3 regions of the Paeniglutamicibacter sulfureus genome follow, and region 3 is predicted to be linked to each of the others. Evidence: riboswitches for the same ligand, from Rfam matches in the RefSeq annotation. Region 3 holds a riboswitch; each other region holds the start of a gene.

Region 1 (5,420 bases), 430 kb from region 3:
TTTCGGGCAAGCGCTGTTCGGCGTCGCGGGCAATCGCCCCGGCGTCGGCCCCGGAGCGGCGCAGGGCCTCGTCGACGGGCTCGATCTCGAGCATCACGCGCAGCAAGTGCAGCGCGTCGATGTCGGGGTGGCCGTGTTCAACGGCGAATTGCGCGGCACGGGTCAGTACCTCGTGCGTGTGGCGGCTGAGCAGTCGGGTGATGTCGACGGGGCGCCCGAAGCGGCTGGTGCGCTGGCCTTGCAGGTAGCGCGCCAGGAAATCCTCGAAAGAGCCGTTGCCGGCGCCGGATGGGCCAAAGAATGCTGGCATGTTTCCTCCTATTGGATACTTGAGTGCCCTTGGCTCAAGTTAACGCGGATGCCAACAGGATATTCCCGGGCGTGATTCCGGCGGGGCAATGTTCGCCGACGGCGAGATGCCGGGGGCGACGGCCTGGAGATGCTTTCAGCACGGCAGCACGGAATATGCCTGCTTCAGGGTGTCACCCGCCCGCTTGCCCTTCAGGCAAGCGGCTCGTGGGGGACGGTGGTCCTTCTTGCCCGAGGCGTGGAGGTGCCAGTGTTCCCTTTTCCGCACGCCGAGACGCAGGCAGGTGATAGTCCTGTCCATCAACAAGGACTTCGCAGCGGCCACAATGTTCCCGTTAAGGAAGAAGGTCCAACCCAGGATGGATTTGCGGGTCTTCACCTACTGAACCTGCCGCATTATCCGCAACTGGTTGAAGGCGTGGTGAGCCGCAATGGAGGGAATCAGCCCGACGACCGGCTTGGACTGCACCATCCGCACCGCCGCAGAGCCCGGGCCCACCGTCTACTTGATCACATTTAAGCTACCGTCCCGGGGGAGCTCCTGACTATTGCCATCCAGATGGAATCCGGGCTGCTGGCGCAGCCCTACTATGACGCCATCCGACCGGGCTCCTAGTCACCATGGAAAGTGCCGGAAGTCCGCACTTGTGCGGGTGTACGGGATCGAGGGAGCGAGAGCCATCGACCGGTGTCGGCGCCCACGTATTTGTCCGCCGCATGGATTGATAACGGAATTGTAACTTTTGTATTTACCCTCGTAGGGTTTTACATCGGGTCGCATCTAGGCAACCCAGTCCCGATCCGGTTCGCCCAACCCTACCGGCGGATCGCGGAGTAAAAATTCCCGGTAGGGGCGGAGGACCCAATCAACCGATCCTGGTCTTGCACCATGGATCTCGGGGTGAAGTTGAGTCCACCTTGGTGGGCTCGGCCGAGTTAATCTCATGACTCGAATCCGACAGCTAACTTCGCAGGCGATACATGAGAGGTAATCATTTGACCCAGCACCATAATTCCGCGCGCCGCCGCGCGTCCGGCCCCGTTGATGCCAAGCCCGCCAACGCTTCCATGGAGCAAATCGCGAGCGGCGAAAACACTTCCCGGCGGTCGGGCCGCCGCGCACTCGGCGCGGTCCCGGATTCCGCGCAATCCCCGAATGACACGGAGTATGCCGGCCGCCGATTCGTGGCAAGCCTCCGCTATGGAGCGGCCCCGGACGCTTCATCCATGGCCGCCGCCGAAGTCCCTTCCGCATCTGGTGCACAGTCGGTGCCCCTGCCGATGCCTGCGGAAGCCGGCAAACTGGACAGCGTTCGGAAGTTCGCCCCCCGGGACCGGCGCCCCCGCCTCGGGTTGGCGCACAAGCTCGCAGCAGTCGCCGCCGTGTCCGCCCTGGCATTCGCTGCCGCCCCCGCGCAGGAGGCCGAGGAGGTTGCCCCAGAGCCCCAGCGCGTCGCCCAGACCGCCGTCGCGGATGTCAAAGCCCCGGCCAGTGACAAGCTCACGGTCGATCGCGCCTCGGTGACCAGCAAGTTCATCAAGGTGGAAAAGAAGGAAAAGAAGCCGGCCCCTGTCACGACCGTTGCCGCCGCAAAGGTCGCCAAGGACGCCAAGCCGGCGCCCGCCGCCACCGCTGACACCGGAAAAGTCACCAAGCTCGCCCAGCCGGTGGACAGCATCCGGTTGACGTCGCGCTTTGGTTTCCGCAAGAACCCGACCGGTCCGGGGTACATGAACCACAACGGCCTGGACTACGCAGTTCCCATGGGTACACCGATCAAGGCAAGCGCCGCCGGCACCGTCGTGCAGGCCGAATGGGCCGGCCACTCCGGCAACCGCGTCAAAATCGACCACGGCAACGGGCTGGAAACCAGCTACAACCACAACTCGGCCCTCAAGGTGTCCGTGGGACAAAAGGTCGGGCGCGGCGAGGTCGTCGCCCTGGCTGGCAGCACGGGCAACTCAACAGGCCCCCACCTGCACCTCGAGGTCATCGTCAACGGCAAGTGGGTCAATCCCGAGGGCTGGCTGTAACGGCCAGGACTCGCCGATTTTTGGCGGACTTCATTTCGTATACCTCGAGAAGGCGTCCTGCAAAGCTGAATCGATGCAGATCACCACGGCAATGACCGCAAGAACGCCCACGATTCTCCCTACGCGGCCGCTTCCGAGCATCCGCCAATGTGTTGCTCGTCACGGCCGTGTGGGGAATCGAGATGCCCATTGCGTGGTTGGCATTGATTGACGCATCAAGCAGCACCCCCCGAAAAAACAGGAGACTTCCTCTTATGGCAACCACCGTCCTGACCCTCGTCGGTTCCCTCCGCAACGGTTCCACCAACCAGCAGCTGGCCGAGGCCACCGTCGCGAACGCCCCTGAGGGCGTTGAGGTAAACCTTTACGCCGGCATCGAGGACATTCCGTTCTACAACGAGGACATCGACGTCGAGGGACAGGTTCCGGCTGCTGCCGTCGCGCTGCGCGAAGCCGCCGGTGCGGCCGACGCCCTGCTGCTGGTTTCCCCCGAGTACAACGGCACCATGCCTGCAGTGCTGAAGAACGCCATCGACTGGCTTTCCCGCCCGATGGGCGCCGGCGCCGTCTTCGGCAAGCCCGCCGCCGTCATCGGCACCGCCTACGGCCAGTTCGGTGGCGTGTGGGCCCAGGACGAGGCCCGCAAGGCCGTCGGCATCGCCGGCGCCACCGTGCTGGAAGACGTCAAGCTCTCCATCCCGGGTTCGCTGGTCCGCTTCGCCGAGACCCACCCGAAGGACGACGCAGAGGTTGTTGGCCAGGTTTCGGCAGTGCTCGAGGGCATCCGCGCCGCCGCCGAAAGCAACTAGTCCAGAAATGGCATTGACCCTTCGGGGTCGATGAGTGCACCTGTGGCCGGTACCTGTTTCGGGTGCCGGCCACAAGCGTCTGTTGCGGCGGCACATGGCTAGTATTGGCACATGAACGACGTGATGACGCTGCGCTTCCTGGCCGCACCGACCGATGTTTCCGAAGACGGGCTCACGGTCCAGGCCGGGCGCGTGCTCGAGTGGATCGACAAGGCCGGCTACGCCTGCGCCGTCGGCTACTCCGGCGGCTACTGCGTCACCGCCTACGTCGGGAACGTCCACTTCACCCGGCCCATCGAAAACGGCGACCTGATCGAGGTCACCGCCCAGATCGTGCACACCGGGCGCAGCAGCATGCAGGTGGTGGTCACCGTCGACGCCGCCGACGTGCGCGAACGCGTCTTCAAGCCCGCCATGGACTGCATCCTGGTCTTCGTGGCAATGGACGAGCAACGCCGCGCCAAGGCGGTCCCGCCCTGGAAGCCGGCCGATGCCGCAGCGGCCCAACTGGCACATGGGGCGGCCGACCGCGTGGCCGCGCGCGCCGAGATCCGCCAGGCCATGCTGGCGCAGGAGTACACGGAGGCCGGCACCGCGCCTCGCGAGAAGTTCAGGTTCCTGGCCTCCCCAACGGACGTGAACTGGGGAGGGAACGCACACGGCGGGATCGTGATGCGATGGATCGACGAGGTCGCCCGGGCCTGCGCCATGGGGTGGTGCGGGGATGATGCGGTGGCCGTCTATTCCGGGGGCATCCACTTCACCAATCCCATCCACATCGGCGACGTCGTCGAGCTCGAGGCGCGGCTGATCCACACCGGACCGCATTCCATGCACATCGCCGTGCACGTGCGCGCCCGGGACCCCCGCGAAACTCAGTGGCGCGACACCACCCAGTGCATGACTATCTTCGTCGCCCGTGACGAGTCCGGCCGCGCTTCCGCGGTGCGGCAGCTGGTGCCCGTCAGCGAGGAGGACCGGCGGCTGGATGCGCACGCCGTGGACCTGGTCCGGCGGCGGGCGGAACTGAGCCCCCTGCGATTCGCCACGGAGCGGGTGTACTGAGCCGGCGGCAAATACCGTACGGGGCAGGTGCGGCCGGGCATCGGACGGTGCCCGCGGTTGCCGGCAGGGCGGTGCCCTGGAGATCCCCGCCCCGTTTACGATTCCGGCGAATGCGTGTGGTCCCCGCGCGCCCGAAGCGAGGCAACCTCCACGGTGTCCAACCTCGGATGCATATGGTCCCCATCCCGGACCACCCCGGTGACCCAGCTGATTTCCAGTCCGTCGCCGGTGGCCTCAATGATGGCCAGGCAATTGTCGAACCACGGCCCCTTGATGCCGCTCCAGGCAAACGGGGGGTTGGGCACGTGCGCCTGGCTCGCCATCCAGGCCCCGAAGGGGACCGCGGGACCCAGCGCCAAGGCTGCGGCAAAGTACCGCAGGAACCGGGGCAGCGGGTTGCGGATCGGGGAACACACGGCCTGCAGGATTCTGCTGCCGCCCTGTCGTTCGACTTCGGAAACGTAGGAAAAGTGCACATCCCCGGAGAGGAACGTGACTGTCTGCGGGACCGGTCCGCGCTTGCCGTCGGCGACCTCCGTGGCAAACCGGGCGACCTCCTGGAAGCTGCTTTGGAAGGCCGCCCAATGTTCAAGGTCGAAGGTCCTGCGCAACCGCTCACCTAGCCAGCCCCGGAGGCTTCTGCGGCTCCCGCTGGAGATGGCCTCATCCCAGGATTCCACGTGGTGCAGGCCCATGGGCAGCAGGAAGGGCAACGAGGTGCCGATCAGCAGGTGGCGGAAGCCGCCGCGCATCCGCCCATCAAGCCAAGCAAGTTCAGTCGGGTCGAGCAGGGCACGCCGCCCGGGGTCCAAGGTGCGTGCTGCCCGGGAGTCAACCACGATCAGGCGCACCGCATCCCAGTCCCGGCAGTAGCTCCAACTGTGGCTTTCGGGTTCCGCGTCGACGCGCTCGGCGAATTCGTCCAGCTCGGCGGTCAGGTCCAGCTCGCCGGTTCCCGTGTGGGCAGCGATGCGCCGCCACAGCGGATCGGCAGCCCGCTGATCGGGGGAGAGGTTTCCGAGGTGCTGATAGATCCAGTACGAACCGATCCCGGAAACCATGCGTTCGTGCCACCAGCCGGTCTTCTGCATCTCACGTTTCCACTCCAGGGATGAGTTCCAGTCGTCGCGGATATCGTGGTCGTCGAACATCATGGCGCTGGGCAGCGTGGAGAGAAGCCAGCGGTTGGCCGGGTCCGACCAG
Region 2 (5,420 bases), 1.2 Mb from region 3:
TCGCGGAGCAAGAATTCCCGGTAGGGGCGGAGGACCCATTCAGCCGTTCCTGGTCTTGGACCATGGATCTTGGGGTGAAGCTGAGTCCACTATGTAGGCTCTGCCGAGTTGATCTCATGACTCGAATCCGACAGCTAACTTCGCAGGCGATACATGAGAGGTTGACATTTGACTCAGCAGCACACTCCCGGGCGCCGCCGTGCTTCCGGACCCGTTGATGCTTCGCCTGCTGAAGGTTCACTAGAGCAGATCGTGGACACCGCCCTGAGTGGTGAAAACACTTCCCGACGTTCCGGTCGACGCGCCCTGAGCGCGGTCCCTGATTCCGTCGAGACCCCTGACAACACGCAGTACACCGGCCGCCGCTTCGTAGCGGGCCTGCGCTATGGCGTATCCCCGGACGCGGACGCAATTGCCGCCACCGAAATTCCCGTCGCCCTGGCTGCGCCGGCAGCACCCGTTGCCGCCCCGGCCGAGGTCGACGAACTGGACAATGTCCTGAAGTTCGCCCCCCGGGCCCAGCGCCCCCGCCTTGGCTTCACGCACAAGCTGGCGGCAGTCGCCGCCGTTTCCGGTCTGGCGTTCGCCGCAGCCTCTCCCGCAAAGGAAGCCGAAACGGCAGCCGCGGGATCCGACCGCGTCGCCCAGTCCGTCGTGGTCGACGTCATGGCTCCGGCCGACGACGAGGTCAAGATCGAGCGAGCGTCGCTGACCAGCGAGTTCACCGAGGAAGACAAGCTGGCAACGGTCTTGACCGCAGCCGGCGGAGACGTCACCAAGCTGGCCGCCGAAGGAGTCTTGGCCCAGCCGGTGGACAGCATCCGGTTGACCTCGCGCTTCGGCCACCGCAAGAATCCGACCGGTCCGGGGTACATGAACCACAACGGCTTGGACTACGCAGTTCCCATGGGCACGCCGATCAAGGCAAGCGCCGCCGGCACCGTCGTGCAGGCCGCCTGGGCCGGCCACTCGGGCTTCCGTGTGGAGATCGACCACGGCAACGGACTGCACACCAGCTACAACCACAATTCGTCGCTGAAGGTTTCGGTGGGCCAGAAGGTCAAGCGCGGCGAAGTCGTCTCCTTGAGCGGCAGCACGGGCAACTCAACCGGCCCCCACCTGCACCTGGAAGTCATCGTCAACGGCAAGTGGGTAAACCCCGAGGCCTGGTTATAACGGCAATTGTCACCGTTCCGTGATCAGAACGTGACTTTTGGATTCGCTTCATATATTCTAAATACGTGACCAGGGATCATCCCTGTTCACCGCCGCGGGAAGTGCCGAGCACTGCCAGCCCACGGTGTCCGTTCAATTACTCGTTTGGCAGTGGCGGGGGACCCACATTCGGTTTCCACACAGGAAGCCTTGGGGTTAAGTGGTTCGGCCTGGCGGCCGGATTGCCGAGTGACTCCCACTCGAACCCGACAGCTCACCTCGCAGGCATCAGGAGAGGCATTACTACGTGACTACACGTCAAGCATTGGGCCGCCACCGCGCGACCCCGGTTCGGACCAACCCACTCGAATCCATCTCGAAGGCAGTTGCCTCGAACGCTGGTTCGGTTGGACGCCAGGCAGCAGTGATTGCAGCCGCATCAGGCCTCGTGCTCACTTTGGGCGTTCCGGCCCAGGGTGATGTTTCCCGCGAAGCAAGCGCAGTTCCCGTTGAAGGCCTCTCAGCAGAGCGTGTAGCCGTCAAGGCCGTTTCGGTCGCGGCTTCCAAGGCCAAGGACCTGAACATCGAACGCGCAGCGTTCACCTCCAAGCCGGCGCCCGCGCCGGTTGTCGTCGCCGTTTCCAACGAGGTTTCCGAGCGCTCCAACGACACCGCCCCGGTGACCCGTTCCAGCAGCAACTCGGACGCCATGGCGCCGGTGACCCGCTCGAACCGCGACTCCACCCCTAAGGCCTCCGAGGCCCCCAAGGTGAAGAGCGACTCGATGAACACCGCCAACCTGTCCGGCATCGCGGCAACCGCGGCCAAGTACGTCGGCGTTCCGTATGTATGGGGCGGCAACACCCCCTCGGGCTGGGACTGCTCGGGCTTCGTCAAGTACGTCTACGCAAAGCACGGCATCAACATCGCCCGCGGCACCTCGGCTATCCGCGCTTCGGGCCAGTTCGTGCGCACCAGCTCCCCGAAGCCGGGTGACCTCGTCTTCCAGAACGGTGGCGGACACGTCGGCATCTACCTCGGCGGCGGCAAGATGATCGGTGCCCAGAACCCGACTGTCGACACCATGCTTCACGACGTTTCCCGCAACCCGCTCTACGGTTACTACACCCTCAAGGGCTAAGCGCCAAGCGTTCCAAGGCCTCCGGTCGATCCATGTGGATCGACCGGAGGCCTTGCTGGTTAATGCGGATTTTTGCATGGAAGCCTACCCGGGCTTGGTAAGCCGGACATTGGCGTGGGTATGCCGATTTCAAGCACCGACGAGGCAGTGAGCTGGAGTGAAGGCTCCCGAACTGACGGCGCGGTGGACGCAGTCGCCCTGGGTGCGGACGGGAAGCAAATCCATGTCTCCAGTTCGGCCGGCATCGAGCGTTCGGGCTACGCAGCAGGCATTTTTACCCTCGCCTTGTTCCAGGCCGGTAACGGTGGTGCGCCCGGGGGACGGGAACACCGTGCGGAGCCCTGTCCGCCAGGTGTTCGAGGGGTGTACTGCAGGGAAAATTATGGTGGCAATTTCAACTGGTTTTCCACAAATACACGCAAAACCGCTGTTTCTTGTCTTAGGCTAGGTCACAGGAGCCAAAGCCGAGTGCCGTGTGCGCCACCGTGAGGGACTTCCGTCGTGGACGGGTCCCTCGCGTTGCGCCGGGTCAGGATCTAAGGATGCGCGTATGCGAACCCTAGTACTGAATGCAGGATTTGAACCGCTGGCGGTCATCACCTTCCGCCGGGCACTTCTCCTTGTCCTCACCGGGAAGGCCACCGTCCTTGCCGATGACGACCGTGACCCGATCGTCGGGGTCAACCAGGTGATGCCCCGGCCGACGGTGATCCTGCTGAATCGGTACATCCGACTTCCCTACCGCAACACCGTCAATGTCTCGCGCCGCGGCGTGCTGCGCCGCGACGGGCACCGCTGCGGATACTGCGGACGCAGCGCCAACACGATCGACCACATCGTGCCGCGCAGCCGCGGCGGGGAGGATTCGTGGGAGAATCTAGTAGCGGCATGCCAAGGCTGCAACAGCGCCAAGGGGGACCGGACGCTAGCACAGCTTGGCTGGAAGCTGCGGTTCGCCCCGAGCCGACCGCGTGGCGCCCAGTGGTTCATTACCGAGCTTGAGCGCCCCGCAGAGGCCTGGAGTCCCTTCTTACGGAGTGCAGCATGAAATTCGATGCGATTATTGTGGCCGGTGGCCGTGGATCCCGCCTGGGCGGCGTCAGCAAGCCCCTACTGGAACACGGAGGGGAAACGCTGCTGGAGCATTCCCTGAACGCCGTCCGGGACGCGCAGGCCATCGCCGTGGTCGGCACCCATGCCCTGGCCGAAGCCGTCACCCGGTACATGGATACCGCGCCGGATTTCCAGCGCGTGGTCATCACCCGCGAATACCCCAGCTTTTCCGGTCCAGCGGCAGCGGTCGCCGCCGGACGGGCGGCCCTGGACGACGGCCCCGACGACGAGAGCGCCCAACGCCAGAACCAGGCCTCAGAACTGACCGTGGTGCTGGCTTCGGACTTCCTGGATCCGGGTCCTGTCGTGGACGCCCTGCTGGCGGCCACAGGGAAGCCCTCCAAAGGGGTCGAGGCATGGGTTCCCCAGGATGCCTCGGGCGTGCTGCAGACACTCTCCTGCGCCATCCTCACTTCCTCCTTGCGACAGGCCATCGACCAGGCCACCGAACCCCGCGGAAGTCTCGAAAATGCGTCAATGATGCGTCTGCTTGCTACAGTGCAGATGGAACGCCTGAAGCTCCCGGATGCGGACTTCAGCGACATCGATACGCCCGGGGATGCCGGGCGCCACGGGATAGCGGTGGCCAACGGCCATTGACAAGGAGAACGCACCATGCCTGCAGCCGAGCTCGAGGATTGGGTCAAGGAACTGCTGGCGGCCTTTGACCTCGCCGACACCAGGATCGACATCGACCAGGTTCTTTCGCTTGCAGGGGTGGCCGCCCACACCATTGTCCGTCCGGCGGCACCGCTGACCACCTACGTGGCAGGCTACGCGGCCGGCCTGGCCGTCGGCAGCTCCCGGTCGGGCGAACTGGACGCCATGGACGCGGCCGACGGATTGGCCCGCGAGGTCCTTGCAGCACGCACCGACTCCCCTGACAACGCCTAGCACGGGCGCCATGGAAGACCACCAGTGGGAGGCCGCGCGCGCCGATGCCCATGCGCTGGGCTCCAGGATTGCCGGCATTCGCGAAACCGTTCCCCTTCACCTGGCCGGCGGACGAATCCTGGCCGCCGATCTGACGGCCGCCTACCCGATGCCGCATTGCGCCACCTCGGCCATGGACGGATACGCCGTCAACGGCACCGGGCCGTGGAAACTGCTCAGGGCGCACGCAGCCAACCCCGCTGCGGCGGACCGCGTGGTGCTCGCCGCCGGCGAAGCCAGCGCCGTGGTCACCGGGTCCCTGATTCCCGAGGGCACCACGGCCATCCTGCGTGTCGAGCACTCGACGCTCCAGGGAAGCCTGCTCTCCAGCGAGCGGACATTGCGCGCTGGCGACGACATCCGGCCCTCCGGCACCGAGGCCTCCGCCGGGGATGTGCTGGCCGCCGCGGGTACGCTGCTGCGGGCCGGTGTGATCGCCACGGCAGCGGTGGCGGGACACGACGAACTCCCGGTCGCTGCCGTCCCGCCCGTGCACCTGGTGTTCACCGGGGATGAGGTCATCACCTCAGGTCACCCGACACCTGGCCAGGTCCGAGACGGTTTTTCCCCGGTGCTGCCCCTGGTCGTAGCGGCCCTCGGCGGCACGGTTGCCAGCAGTACCCGCATCGGAGACACCCTTGCTGCCACCATCGCGGCCATCGACGGCGAAGACGCCAGGGCGGCTGCCCTGGTGGTGACCACCGGGGGCACTGGATTCTCCGAGCGCGACTTCGTGCGCGCCGCGGTCAGCGCCATCGGGGGGCGGGAAGCCATCTCCTCCGTGGCCATGCGACCGGGCCACCCGTCAATGGTCGCGGTGCTTCCCGGCAACCGCCTGTTGGTGGCCCTGCCCGGCAACCCGTTGGCCGCGCTCATGGCCGTTGCAACACTCGTCGACCCGATCCTGCGCGGGGCAAACGGCAGCGCATTGGCCGAACTCCACACGGCAACCTCGGCCACGGACTTCACCAAGCTACCGGGCAGGACCCGTCTGGTCCCGGCCCGTTGGGTCCCGGCTGCCGGCGGTGCCGACCCCGATGCACTGGCACCGGCCGAACATGTGGCACCTGCCATGCTG
Region 3 (5,420 bases):
ATTGCCTTCAGCGGCTCGGTGGTTTCGGTGCCCCAGGACGGCATGTACACCTCCCTCATGGTCATCAAGGCTCCCGACGCCAAGCCCGACCAGCTGGGCTTCCAGGGTTTTCTGCTGCCCACCGCCATGACCGACGAGACAGGGTTCTCCATTTCCGGGGACCCCAACGCCATCAACCCGCAGCTCCAGCTGAATTCCTACTATGGGGACCTGGGGCTGGACGACGGCAATCCGCAAAACGTCTACGTGCTGGAAACCGACCAGCTTACGGAGCTGAACAACAGAGACCTTGAGGCCGGAGGCATCGTGCTGGGCGCCGGGCAGACCTACGAATTGCCCGACGGCAAGGGAAGCATTTCCTTTGACGGGCTCAAGCGCTTCATCGGCGTGGACATCGCCTACGACCCGAGCAAGCGCCCCGTGGCGGTCTTTGCGGCCCTTTCACTGCTGGGCCTGGGCATCTCGCTCTTTACCCCGCGCCGCCGGGCCTGGGTGAGAATCAAGACCTCCGTTGACGGCTCGGGCCGTGAAGAGCGGGTCATCGAATACGGATTGCTGGCCCGTGGCGAAGACCACGGGCTTGAGTCCGAAGCCAAGGAGCTGCGCAAGCTTCTTGAACAGCAGTGGCCCGCCGTTCAGCGGGCCGGAGTCTAGGAGAACCTATGGAAAACGACATGCCCACGATCAACGTGGCCCTGGGGCAGTACAGCGACCTGTTCATGTTGCTCGCCGCGATGGTCTACGCATCCGCCTTCGTGGCATTTGCGTGGGACCTTGCGAAGTCGAGCAAGCTCATCCAGGAAATCGACACACAGGCGGTTGTTTCTGAAAAGAAGGTCCTGGTTGCTGCCGGAGCCATCGCGCCGCCCCCTTCGGGGACCCCGGACAACGCCTTGGTCAACGATTCCATGACCTACACCGCTGCCTCGGCCAAGCGGATGGCGGCCAAGGTCGCGGTCTCGCTGAGCTGGCTGGGCGTGCTGCTGCAGGGCTTTGCCGTGGTCTCCCGCGCTATCGCGACCGGGCGCGTGCCGTGGGGCAACATGTATGAGTTCCTGTCCACCGGTTCCTTCCTGGTGGCCCTGGTGTTCATGCTGGTGCTGGTGAAGAAGGACCTGCGCTTCATGGGCACCTTCGTCATCGGCCTGGTCACCGTCATGCTGTGCGGCGCCACCATGGGCTTCCCGACCCCCGTTGCCCACCTTGTCCCTGCCCTGCAGAGCTACTGGCTGATCATCCACGTCTCGATCGCGGTCTTGGCTTCCGCACTGTTCACCATCACCTTTGCGATGAACGTGCTCCAGCTGCTCCAGCACACGCGCATGGATGCCCTGGCCGCCGGAAGGAAGGACAAGATGCCGTTCATGCGCCTGGTCCCCGGCGCGGCTCCCTTGGAAAACTTCGCCTACCGCATCAACGCGGTCGCCTTCGTGATGTGGACCTTCACCTTGATAGCCGGTGCCATTTGGGCCGAGGCCGCCTGGGGCCGCTACTGGGGCTGGGACACCAAGGAAGTCTGGACCTTCGTGATCTGGGTCGTCTACGCCGGCTACCTGCACGCCCGGGCAACCGGCGGCTGGACCGGCGCACGCTCGGCCTGGCTGAGCATCATCGGTTACCTCTGCCTGGTCTTCAATTTCACCGTCGTGAACCTCTACTTCAACGGACTGCACTCCTACGCCGGAGTCTAAACCGCCTTCCGCGGGAACCAACGCGGGTATGACAGTCCGCCGAAGCGTGCATACACTCAGGATCCAGATGACGTTCTTGGATTTCGTCTAGTGGTGGGTGTCGCGGCGGGATGCATTCGGCTAAGAGTCCCACCGCGACCCCCCGCACCCAAGAGGTTAACCCGGTCCTTGTGAAACAGGGCGCCCGCTTGGGGCCGCAGCGAATTACGCATTATTAGAAGTGCTTTTTGACCGCTGTCGCAGGAGATTATCCAGAATATTTCTGATGTGAACTTGGCTACCATCGTTCCAGTTCAGCGTAACTGGGCCCTGTCAAGCATAGCGCAGGTCAAGGACCCGCTATGAGGGAGAACCCATGTCAAAAGAACCAAGGCCTCCGTCGATCCTTGCGGATCGACGGAGGCCTTGGAACGCTTGCGCTTAGCCCTTGAGGGTGTAGTACCCGTAGAGGGGGTTGCGAGTCACATTGTGGAGAAGCGTGTCCGTAGTCGGGTTCTGTGCGCCGATCATCTTGCCGCCGCCGAGGTAGATGCCGACGTGGCCGCCGCCGTTCTGGAAGACCAGGTCGCCGGGCTTCGGAGAGCTGGTGCGGACGAACTGGCCGGAGGCGCGGATGGCGGAGGTGCCGCGGGCGATGTTGATGCCGTGTTTTGCGTAGACGTACTTGACGAAGCCGGAGCAGTCCCAGCCCGACGGGGTATTGCCGCCCCATACGTAGGGAACGCCCTCATACTTGGCGGCGGTTGCAGCAATGCCGGAGAGGTTCGCGGTGTTCATCGAATCGCTCTTGGGCTTCGGGGTCGAGGCTTCCGGCGCACTGTCGCGGTTCGAGCGGGTGACCGGCGCGTAGGCATCAGAGTCGTTGTTGGAGCGAGCCATCGGAGCGGTGTCGTTGGACCGCGTCTTCGTCGCGGTGCTGCTGGGGGCAACTTCCTTGGCCACGGCAACCACGACGGGAGCAGGGGCAGGCTTCGAGGTGAACGCCGCGCGCTCGATGGTCAGGTCCTTGGACGCCGAGACCGAAACGGCCTTGACGGCTACACGCTCCGGGCTAAGCCCTTCAACGGGAACGGCGCTTGCTTCGCGGGAAACATCGCCCTGGGCCGGAACACCCAAAGTGAGGACCAGGCCGGAGGCGGCGGCAACGACTGCTGCCTGGCGGCCAACGGATCCGGCGTTCGAGGCGACTGCCTTCGAGATGGATTCGAGCGGGTTGATCCGAACCGGGGTCGCGCGGTGGCGGCCCAATGCTTGACGTGTAGTCACGTGGTAATGCCTCTCCTGATGCCTGCGAGGTGAGCTGTCGGGTTCGAGTGGGAGTCACTCGGCAATCCGGCCGCCAGGCCGAACCACTTAACCCCAAGGCTTCCTGGTGTGGAAACCGAAAGTGGGTCCCCCGCCACTGCCAAACGAGTAAGTGAACGGACACCGTGGGCTGGCAGTGCTCGGCACTTCCCGCGGCGGTGAACAGGGTTGATCCCCGATCACTTACTTAGAATATATGAAGCTAATCCACAAGTCACGTTTTGGTCACGGAACAGTGACAATTGCCGTTATAACCAAGCCTCGGGGTTTACCCACTTGCCGTTGACGATGACCTCGAGGTGGACGTGGCAGCCGGTCGAGTTGCCCGTGGTGCCGACAAGCGCGACAACTTCTCCGCGCTTGACCTTCTGGCCCACCGACACCTTGAGTGCCGAATTGTGGTTGTAGCTTGTCTCCAGCCCGTTGCCATGGTCGATCTGCACGCGATTGCCGGAGTGGCCGGCAAACTCGGACTGCACGACAGTGCCGGCGGCACTGGCCTTCACAGGGGTCCCGCACGCGGCGCCGTAGTCCAGCCCGTTGTGGTTCATGAAACCCGGGCCGGTCGGATTCTTCCGGAACCCGAAACGCGAAGTCAATCGCACGGTGTCCAACGGTTGGGCCAGGACCCCGCCGCTTTCGACTTTGGTGACATCGCCGCCGGAAGCGGTCACGACCGTTGCCAGCTTGTCTTCCTCGGTGAACTCGCTGGTCAGCGAGGCCCGCTCGATCTTGACCTCGTCATTGGCCGGGGCCTTGACATCTGCGACAGCAGTCTGGGCGACGCGCTGGGTCTCCGAGGCAATTTCCTCGACATCCTGCCCCGGGGTGACGGCGGCGAATGCCAGACCGGAAACGGCTGCGACTGCTGCGATCATGTGCGCATACCCAAGTCGGGGGCGTTGCGTCCGGGGCTCGAACTTCAGGACGTTGTCCAGTTCGTCGACTTCGGCCGGAGCTGCAACCGAAGTCGTGGGAGCAACCAGGGGAGTAGGGATTTCGGTGGCGGCAATGCTTGCCGCGTCCGGGGATGCGCCGTAGCGCAGGCCCGCCGCAAAGCGGCGGCCAAGGTACTGCATGCTATCGGGGGCCTCGACGGAATCCGGGACCGCGCTCAGGGCGCGTCGACCGGAACGTCGGGCAGTGCTTTCACCGCTCAGTGCGGTGTCCGCGATCTGCTCTAGTGAACCTTCAGCAGGCGAAGCATCAACGGGGCCGGAAGCACGGCGGCGCCCGGGAGTGTGCTGCTGAGTCAAATGTCTACCTCTCATGTATCGCCTGCGAAGTTAGCTGTCGGATTCGAGTCATGAGATCAACTCGGCTGAGCCTACATAGTGGACTCAGCTTCACCCCAAGATCCGTGGTCCAAGACCAGGAACGGTTGAATGGGTCCTCCGCCCCTACCGGGAATTCTTGCTCCGCGATCCGCCGGTAGGGTTATGCGAACCGGATCGGGACGGATTTGCGTAAGTGAAACCCAACGTGTAACTCTACCGGGGTATATAAAAAAGTTACAATTCCGTTATCAATCCATGCGGCGGACAAACGCGTGGTCCCGGGCTTCGGGCGAAAGTGAGGTCATGGGTTTCATTCGCGAATACGGCCGTCGAACTCGCCTACGTCTGGTTCCGTTCTTCCCCCTTTCCGGGTGTTCATGTGTCAGAACACGTCCAATCCCGCCTTGGTACTACATGTGTGGCAGCAACGGATCGCCGAAGTGATAGGTGAAGAGTAGGGAAAGGGCGACATAGCGGTTGTGAGGTTCATCCGTTTCATGGGCAGCCCCTGGAAGAAGTCCTCATCTACGCAGACGACCACGCATGCTGCTGTTGACCGTCGCGTAATTTGACGATGAAGCCGCCACCGAGTTTGACGACGAACCTGCCATAGAAACGCCTCGCCAGGATGATCTTGGCGAGGCGTTCGTGGTCATGCCGGCGGGCTGGTCGGCAGGGGTGCCGGTTGGGTTATTCGCTGAATTCGCTCACCGCCGACTGCGCCGCGGATTGGTCCACGATCGCGCCTTTGGCCGAGCGGGTGGCCATGAGTGCGGCCAGGGCCAGGTTGTTCACGGTGCGCGGGTAGCCACGGGACGCCTGATGGATGACGGTGATCGCATCTTCGGAGAACAAGGGATCAGTTCGGCCTGCGAATCCAAGATGTCCCTTGATGTAGTCGCTGGTGTCCTCCAGATTCATCCCGTTGATGGTGAACCGGGTCCCGATCCGTTGGTCCAGGGCGGCCAGCACCGCCAGTTTCAACCGGCGCCGCAGGGTGGGTTGACCGATGAGCAACAACGCGAAATGCGACTCCGTATCCATGCTGACGTTTGAGAGCATCCTCAATGATTCGAGGTCTTCGTTGGTCAGCAGGTGTGCTTCATCGATGACAATCACCGGCAGGCGAGAGCGTTCGTCGAGTTCG

Evidence for each region. A riboswitch is a leader RNA that binds a small molecule or an ion and turns the genes downstream of it on or off. The one in region 3 is predicted to bind cyclic di-AMP.
Region 1: another riboswitch for cyclic di-AMP. It lies ahead of ABD687_RS13680 (M23 family metallopeptidase); the one in region 3 lies ahead of ABD687_RS11680 (C40 family peptidase).
Region 2: another riboswitch for cyclic di-AMP. It lies ahead of ABD687_RS16915 (C40 family peptidase); the one in region 3 lies ahead of ABD687_RS11680 (C40 family peptidase).

Annotation. Positions count from the first base shown of each region.
Region 1 is NZ_BAAAWO010000001.1:2,985,945-2,991,364, reverse strand. It holds gene ABD687_RS13690 (ATP-dependent Clp protease ATP-binding subunit) at 1-310, opposite strand, end outside; gene ABD687_RS13685 (hypothetical protein) at 446-688, opposite strand; cyclic di-AMP (ydaO/yuaA leader) riboswitch at 1,128-1,302, shown strand; gene ABD687_RS13680 (M23 family metallopeptidase) at 1,306-2,343, shown strand; gene ABD687_RS13675 (NAD(P)H-dependent oxidoreductase) at 2,598-3,152, shown strand; gene ABD687_RS13670 (acyl-CoA thioesterase) at 3,264-4,217, shown strand; gene ABD687_RS13665 (alkaline phosphatase D family protein) at 4,313-5,420, opposite strand, start outside.
Region 2 is NZ_BAAAWO010000001.1:3,723,974-3,729,393, forward strand. It holds cyclic di-AMP (ydaO/yuaA leader) riboswitch at 1-165, shown strand, start outside; gene ABD687_RS16910 (M23 family metallopeptidase) at 253-1,176, shown strand; cyclic di-AMP (ydaO/yuaA leader) riboswitch at 1,304-1,457, shown strand; gene ABD687_RS16915 (C40 family peptidase) at 1,463-2,296, shown strand; gene ABD687_RS16920 (HNH endonuclease) at 2,847-3,344, shown strand; gene mobA (molybdenum cofactor guanylyltransferase) at 3,341-4,009, shown strand; gene ABD687_RS16930 (DUF6457 domain-containing protein) at 4,025-4,303, shown strand; gene ABD687_RS16935 (molybdopterin molybdotransferase MoeA) at 4,314-5,420, shown strand, end outside.
Region 3 is NZ_BAAAWO010000001.1:2,555,014-2,560,433, reverse strand. It holds gene resB (cytochrome c biogenesis protein ResB) at 1-654, shown strand, start outside; gene ccsB (c-type cytochrome biogenesis protein CcsB) at 663-1,691, shown strand; gene ABD687_RS11680 (C40 family peptidase) at 2,112-2,957, opposite strand; cyclic di-AMP (ydaO/yuaA leader) riboswitch at 2,963-3,128, opposite strand; gene ABD687_RS11675 (M23 family metallopeptidase) at 3,245-4,075, opposite strand; cyclic di-AMP (ydaO/yuaA leader) riboswitch at 4,256-4,429, opposite strand; gene ABD687_RS11670 (ExeA family protein) at 4,964-5,420, opposite strand, start outside.